DNA from 2 places in the Variovorax sp. P1_G12 genome. Region 2 is predicted to be linked to the other one. Evidence: riboswitches for the same ligand, from Rfam matches in the RefSeq annotation. Region 2 holds a riboswitch; the other holds the start of a gene.
The links. A riboswitch is a leader RNA that binds a small molecule or an ion and turns the genes downstream of it on or off. The one in region 2 is predicted to bind glycine.
Positions count from the first base shown of each region.

Region 1 (3,602 bases), on a different contig from region 2:
ATCGCCTTCAGCTCGGCCAGCGCATCGGCTTCGGTGATCGGCGGCGCCAGCCGCATCGGCCGGCGCCGGCGGATGGCCGGCGGCACGATGCCGTCGATAAGCTCGGCGCGCGTGGCCGAGCCGACGGCGGCGAGCATGCGGACTTCGTCCTCGGCTTCGATGCCGATGTGGCGCGCGATGAATTCTTCGGCGTTCTGGAGTTCGCTGAGCGAGGGGGCAGTGGGCAGCACGGGCGTCGGCATGGAAGGGTCCGGTCGGGCGTAGGGGTCAGTTGTCGGCGGAGAATTTCGCGTAGGCGGTTTCGTCGAGCAGCGGCTCGAGCTGCGCGGGGTCGCTCACGCGCACCTTGAAGAACCAGCCGGCGTCCATCGGTGCACTGTTGGCGAGCGAGGGATCGGCGCGCAGCGCCTCGTTGACCTCGGTGATCTCGCCAGACACCGGCATGAACACGTCGGCCGCGGCCTTGACCGACTCGACCACGCCGGCGACATCGCCCTGGGCGAAGCTCTTGCCGACTTCGGGCAGGTCGACGAAGACCACGTCGCCGAGGGCGTCCTGCGCATGCACCGTGATGCCGACCGTGACCAGCGCCGCGTCGGCTTCCTGCCGCACCCACTCGTGGTCCTTGGTGTACTTGAGGCTCATGAAAATCTCCTTGAAAAGTGTCTGGCTTGAAGAAATCGAGAAATCGAGGAAGGCCTCAGCCCCGGTGGTAGCGCGCGGGAACGAAGGGCAGGGTGCTCACTTCCATCGGCACCGGCTTGCCGCGCACGATGGCCTGGATCCGTGTTCCGGGCTCGGCATAGGCCAGCGCGACGTAGCCCATTGCGACCGGCCGGTCGACGGTCGGGCCCAGCAGTCCGCTGGTGACCTGGCCGATGGCCAGGCCGCCCTCGAAGGATTCGAGCATCGTGCCGTCGCGCACCGGAATGCGTTCCAGCGCCACCAGGCCGACCCGCTTGCGCTTGAGCGTCTCGTGGTCCAGGTGGCCGGCCGCGCCGTTGGCGGCGGTGAGCTGCGCCAGCACCCTGGCCGCGCCGGGGAAGCCGCCTTCGCGTGCGCCGCCCGTGCGCCGCACCTTCTGGATCGCCCAGCCGAGGGAGGCCTCGACCGGCGTGGTGCCGGCGTCGATGTCGCTGCCATAGAGGCACAGGCCGGCTTCCAGCCGCAGCGAGTTGCGCGCGCCCAGGCCGATCGGCTTCACCTCGGGCTGGGCCAGCAGCAGGCGGGCCAGTGGCTCGGCGTCGCGGGCGGCGACCGAGATCTCGAAACCGTCCTCGCCGGTGTAGCCGCTGCGCGTCACGAAGGCCGCGATGCCGCCGATCTGCACCGTGCCGCCGGTCATGAAGACGAAGCGCTCGATGCCGGGCGACAGGCGCGCCAACGCGGCCGCGGCCTGCGGCCCCTGGAGCGCGAGCAGCGCGTGGTCGGGCATCGGCAGCACCTGGCAGCGCTGGCCGATCCGGGCCGTGATGTGCGCGATATCGGCCTGCTTGCAGGCGCCGTTGACGATCACGAACAGCGAATCCTGGCCTTCGTTGAAGAACATCAGGTCGTCGAGGATGCCGCCTTCGTCGTTCAGCAGCAGCCCGTAGCGCTGTTTGCCGGGCGCCAGGCCGATCACGTCGACCGGCATCAGGCTCTCGAAGGCGGCGGCGGCATCGGGGCCGGCCAGGCGCAGCTGTCCCATGTGGGAGATGTCGAACAGGCCGGCGGCCTCGCGCGTGTGCTTGTGCTCGGCCATCAGGCCGGCGGGGTATTGCACCGGCATCGCGTAGCCGGCAAAGGGCACCATGCGGGCGCCGAGCTCCAGGTGGAGGCCGTGGAGCGGGGTCTTCTGCAGATCGTCGGATGCGGCGGCCAAGGGCGTATCTCCAAAGGGGCAGTCTAGTTCCATGGCGAGAAGCCATGGGCCACCCCTGCTGTCCGCTTTACCTGAGAGATTCGCCCCACGATCGGGGTTTGCTCCTTCGGTGGACGGACCGGCGCGACTGCGCGACGAACCGCCTCTCTCCAGCAAGGAAACGCCCGGGAACGGGCGCTTCGTCAGTCCTTTTGCCTGAGCGTTCGGGCCCGTGTTTCGAGGGACCTGCGCCTTCGGCGGTCCCATGGTGGCGGGACGCTCTCCTGACCGGGCGAGTGTAAGGGAATCGGCGGCCGCCCGGCCGGCGTTTTTCAGTGCACGGCCGTCGAAGGCAGCAGCCGGTCGATGCGCTCGCGGATCGACTCGGCGCGTTCGGTGCCCGCTGCCTGTTCGATTTCGTCGAGCATCTCGCTCGCCACGGCCAGCATCGCGGCGCGGTCGCGCGCCTCCCGCAGCAGCTCGCGAAAGCGCTCGGCCAGCAGGGGATCGCGGCGCACGAACATGCGTTCGCACAGATCGAAAAGGAACATGCGCGTGGTGGCGAGCGAGCGCTTGCCGTCGAAGGCATCGGCCGCGGCCGGCGCGGGGTCGGCCGGCTGTTGCTGCACCGGCATCGGCACGCGGTCCTGCGCCAGGGGTCCGCGATCCAGGAGGTAGCCTTCGCGCACCAGATGCAGCGCGACACGCCCGGCTTCGTCCCGGCCGCCGAACAGCTGGCCGAAGTCGGTCACCGACCGCTGGCCATCGGCCATCAGCAGCAGGGCGCGTTCGCGCTGGCCCAGGCTGCGGCAGCCGGGGCGGAGTTCATGGCGCGCCTTGTCGGTCTTGATGAGGAACATGGGGTGCTGCGGCGTTCGGTGGTCGAGCGCCGCAGCATGGGCCTCTTGCGTGACGGCGTCGTGAAACCGCCGGCATCGGCGCTATTTCGAGTAGACCAGGTCGCGCAGCCCGAGCGAGATGCCGGGCACGTAGGTGACCACCATCAGGCAGGCCAGGATCACCAGCACGAACGGGACCAGGTAGGGCACGATGCGGTCGAGCGAAATGCGCGCCACGGTGCAGGCCGCGAACAGGTTGACGCCGAAGGGCGGCGTGATCATGCCGAGCGCCAGGTTCACCACCATCACCAGGCCGAAGTGCACCGGATCGATGCCGAAGTGCATCGCCACCGGCGCCAGGATCGGCGCCAGCACGATGATCGCCGCGCTGGTCTCGATGAACATGCCGATCACGAACAGGGCGCCATTGACGCCGAGCAGGAACATCGCCGGCGACTGCAGCACCTCCTGCAGCCAGCGGCCGATGGCGTCGGGCACGCCGGCGCGCGTGATCAGGAAGGCGAACAGCCCGGCGTTGGCGATGATGAACATGATCACCGACGACGACACCACCGACTTGCGCAGCACCGCATAGAGTCCGGCCGGCCTGATCTCGCGGTAGATCAGCGTGCCGACGATCAGCGCGTAGAGCACCGCCACCGCCGACGCCTCGGTGGGCGTGAAGATGCCGCCGTAGATGCCGCCGAGGATGATCACCGGCATCAGCAGCGCCCAGCCGGCGCGCCAGGTCGCGGTGCCGACGCCGAGCCGGCCGTCGCCGTCGTTCTTGCCCAGTCCCTTGAACTTGCAATAGACGTAGACGAAGGCCATCAGGGCCAGGCTGATCAGGATGCCCGGGCCGAAGCCGGCGATGAACAGCTCGCCGATCGAGACCTCGGCGCTGACGCCGTACAGGATCA
Region 1 is NZ_JBFUBW010000004.1:249,436-253,037, reverse strand. It holds gene gcvP (aminomethyl-transferring glycine dehydrogenase) at 1-242, opposite strand, end outside; gene gcvH (glycine cleavage system protein GcvH) at 268-645, opposite strand; gene gcvT (glycine cleavage system aminomethyltransferase GcvT) at 701-1,897, opposite strand; glycine riboswitch at 1,913-2,027, opposite strand; glycine riboswitch at 2,046-2,132, opposite strand; gene AC1D2O_RS06850 (hypothetical protein) at 2,176-2,703, opposite strand; gene AC1D2O_RS06845 (TRAP transporter large permease) at 2,785-3,602, opposite strand, start outside.
Region 1: linked by a shared signal. The riboswitch ahead of gcvT (glycine cleavage system aminomethyltransferase GcvT) and the one ahead of AC1D2O_RS12630 (FAD-dependent oxidoreductase) in region 2 are both predicted to bind glycine.

Region 2 (3,602 bases):
CGCAGCCGAGCGCGCGCATCTGCTCGGCCGGCTTCAGCGCCGCATCGAACTCTTTCTGCGTCGTGTAGAAGTGCAGGATGCCCTGGGTGCGCTGGTCGTAGTCCAGGCCGGTGTCGCGCCGCAGCTGCTGCAGGGTGTCGCGGCTGTAGGTGCCCAGGCGCACGATCTGCTCGATGTTGTGGCGGGTGCGCGCCGGCGTGCATTCGCGCAGGAACTGCAACCCCCAGAGCCACTGGCGCATGTCGGCGCGGATGCGGAACAGCAAGGGCGCATCTTCCTTGCCGAGCCATTGCAGCACCTTGAGTGGCGCCCCCGGGTTGGCCCAGGGCTCGGCATGGCTGACCGAGATCTGCCCGCCATTGGCGAAGCTGGTTTCCGCCGCCGGCGTGGCCTGGCGGTCGATCACGGTCACTTCGTGGCCGAGTTGCTGGAGGTAGTAGGCCGAAGTCACGCCGAGCAGGCCGGCGCCAAGAACGATCACGCGCATATCGAGAACCCTTGAAGGTTGCAGCGCTTGAACGCAACGGCGACGGAATGCTGTCGACAACGAAAGCAACCGGACCGAGAGTCCAAGTTGCCGCTCCCCCTGTCCTCGGTACCTGAGAGATTCACCCGCTGCGCCCGCAGCGGGTTTGCTCCTTCGGTGCACCACGCGCGCATGCAAGCGGCGTGATGGCTCTCCAGACGGCTTTGACAGTGAACTGCAGTACAGGCTCATCTTGTGAGCCGACCTGAGCGTTTATGGGAGTTTGCGCCTTCGGTGGGGCCCGTGGGCCCGCTCTCCTGCAGAGTGCGGATTGTAGCGGCGCAGCGCCGGCCTAGGGGCGCCGGAAGGCGAAGTCGAGCTCGGGCCGCAGGCCGCTGACGATGCGCGCGATCGACTTGCCCGCGCCGCAGGCATGGATCCAGGTCCGGCTGCCGGGCGCGGTATTCAGGAACAGGTTGGGCAAGCGCGTCTTGCCGATCATCGGCAGCCGGTTGGTGCTGACCGCATGCATGGCGGTCTCGAAGCTCGCCTGCTTGGCGTCGGCGACGCCGGGCAGCAGCATCTCGGTGCGGCGCACGATCGCCTGGAAGCGGTCCGAGTCGGGCTCGGCCGCCTCGTCGAGCCCGGCCTGCACGACGGCCTGAATCCGCAACTGCTCGCCGGCCGCCGTTTCGACGCGCGTGATGCGCAGCTTTCCCTGCCGGTCGCGCAGCGCGATGCGCGGCGCCTTCGCCGGGTCCAGGATCGGCATGGTGACGATGTACTCGCGCAGGAAGCGCAGCGGCATGTCGATGCCCAGGTCCTCGGCGTGCGGCACGCTCGAGGCCCCCAGCGCCAGCACGTAGGCCTGGGCGCGCAGCGTGGCGGGCTGGCCGGCGGCATCGAGCAGTTCGACGTGGTCGAGGCGGCCGTCGCGCTCCACGAGCGAGACCACCGTGTGCCCGGTCATGAAGCGCACCCCCGCCGCACGGCACAGGAACACCAGGCTGGCCGCGAATTGCGTCGCATCGCGCGCCGGATCCTCGAGCGCATGGGTCGCCCCGGCCAGCTTGCCGCGGATCGCCTTCAGCGCCGGTTCCATGCCGATCGCTTCGTCGGCCGACAGCAGCCGCTCCTCGCAGCCGAGCCCCGTCCAATGGCTTGCCCGGGCCGTCCGCACGCGGAAGGCCTCGGGGTCGGTGAAGAGGTTCAGGAGGCCGGCCGCCCGCGGGCCCTGCGGCACGCCAGCTTCGTCGCGCAGCGCCCGAGCGCTCTTGCGGCTGTAGGCGGCCAGGCGCACGAGATGGTCGAGAGAATCGCGTTTCGGCGGCGTGCCCATGGCCTGGTCGATCAGGCCGGCCAGCCGGCGGCGCATGCGGCCGCACATCTTGGTCCAGCGTTGAGCGGTCCGGGGCGCTGCGAGTCCGGGCCGCACTGCGGGCGAATGTGCACCGACCGCGGCCAGGCCGCGCGCCTTGGCCGCCGGCGTCGCGTGCCGGTCGACCACGGTCACTTCATGACCGAGCTGCTGAAGGTAATAGGCCGAAGTCACGCCGAGCAAGCCGGCGCCAAGTACAACCACGCGCATGTCCGAATCCTTTTGGGATGGCATGAACGGCGGGCGTTAGCGCTTACTGTGAAAGCGGCAAGACCCGGGGTTCAGACTGCCGCTCCCCCTGTCTCTGTTACCTGAGAGTTTCACCCGCTGCGTCCGGCAGCGGGTTTGCTCCTTCGGTGCACCACTTGGCGTGGTGACTCTCCAGTCGGCGATTGATCAAAAAATAGGCAGTGGCCGAATCGCATGGCGATTCACCTGAGCGTTCATGGGAGATTGCGCCATCGGTGGGACGGGTGCGTCCGCTTTTCTGCTCGCCGGATTTTATCGAGGAAACCGGTTTCGTGCTTTCAGGCCGGCGCCGGGCCGCCAGCGCGGCGTAGTCCGCGCTTCGCCCGGACGGGCGGCCTGCTGCTTCCCCCTCGGGGGGCAGCGAGTACACGAATTGACGAGCGTGGGGGTCAGCAGGTCAGCCCCGGCGCAGGCGCGTGAACAGCTCGAACTCCCAGTTGCGCATGCCCAGCAGCAGCGTGTAACCCTCGCGCTCCTTGGGCGACAGCTTCTGATCGGTCTGGTGCTGCTGGGCGAAGTCCTGCGCGACCCGTTGCAGCCGGTCGAGGAAGGCCGGCGCCAGCGACTTGCTGATCGAGCCGTGCACCAGCAGCAGGCCTTCGGCGGGGCCGTCGAAACCGCCGCGGTAATAGTCGAGCACCACGTTTTCGCGGAAGAAATCCATCACCGGCCCGTGCGGACGCCAGCGGAAGGTCTTGGCGAGCTTGAGCCGGTAGCGGTTCAGCGGCCGCAGTTCGATGATGCCGATCCGGTCGAGCTGGACCAGGTAGCCGATGCACTCGGCCTCGCTGATCCGGTAGGCGGCGACGATCTGCTCCAGCGTCCACTGGCTCAGCACGCAGATTGCCAGCAGCAGGAGCTTCTTGTCCTTGACCACCGCCTTCTCCTGCTCGAGGGTGAGTTCCTTGAGCAGGGGCTGAGCGTCCGCCACCCGGCGGGCCAGCTCGGCGAAGTCGATCTTGAGCGCCCGGCAGATCGCGTCGACCCGCGTCAGCGGCATGTCGCCCTTGGCCAGCATCCGCTTGACGCTGGATTCCGCCATGTCCAGAGATCTGGCCAGGTCGGCATAGGTCATGCGGGCGGTCTTGAGTTCGCTCTTGAGTGCGTTGACCAGGTCGACGGTGGTGCTCATGTCTGGGGGAGTATTGCGGCGCGATACCCAAAGTGGTGAAAAAGTGCTCCGTATCGATTCTCGATGCCCGGCGCGGGGTCGACAACCTAGATTCCGCCTCGTCGAGCCACCCATCGGAGTCTGCCATGTCCCTGCCGTCGTCCCTCTCCCATCGCGAGCGTGCCCTGCTGGCGCTCGCCGCGCTGCTATCGGTCGCCGCGGTTTTCGGTCCCGCGGTGCCGACCCCGGCGCTGGGCGGCGCGCCCTTCGCCGACGGCCGGTCCTGGGGTGCGCTGCCGAACGCGATGGACGTCTTGAGCAACCTGCCTTTCGCGGTGGTGGGCATCTGGGGCCTGCGCTGGCTGCACTGGCTCGGCCGCGCCCACGACGAGCTGCTG
Region 2 is NZ_JBFUBW010000009.1:135,290-138,891, reverse strand. It holds gene AC1D2O_RS12635 (D-amino acid dehydrogenase) at 1-487, opposite strand, end outside; glycine riboswitch at 577-694, opposite strand; glycine riboswitch at 695-796, opposite strand; gene AC1D2O_RS12630 (FAD-dependent oxidoreductase) at 819-2,054, opposite strand; glycine riboswitch at 2,133-2,239, opposite strand; gene AC1D2O_RS12625 (helix-turn-helix domain-containing protein) at 2,491-3,225, opposite strand; gene AC1D2O_RS12620 (hypothetical protein) at 3,351-3,602, shown strand, end outside.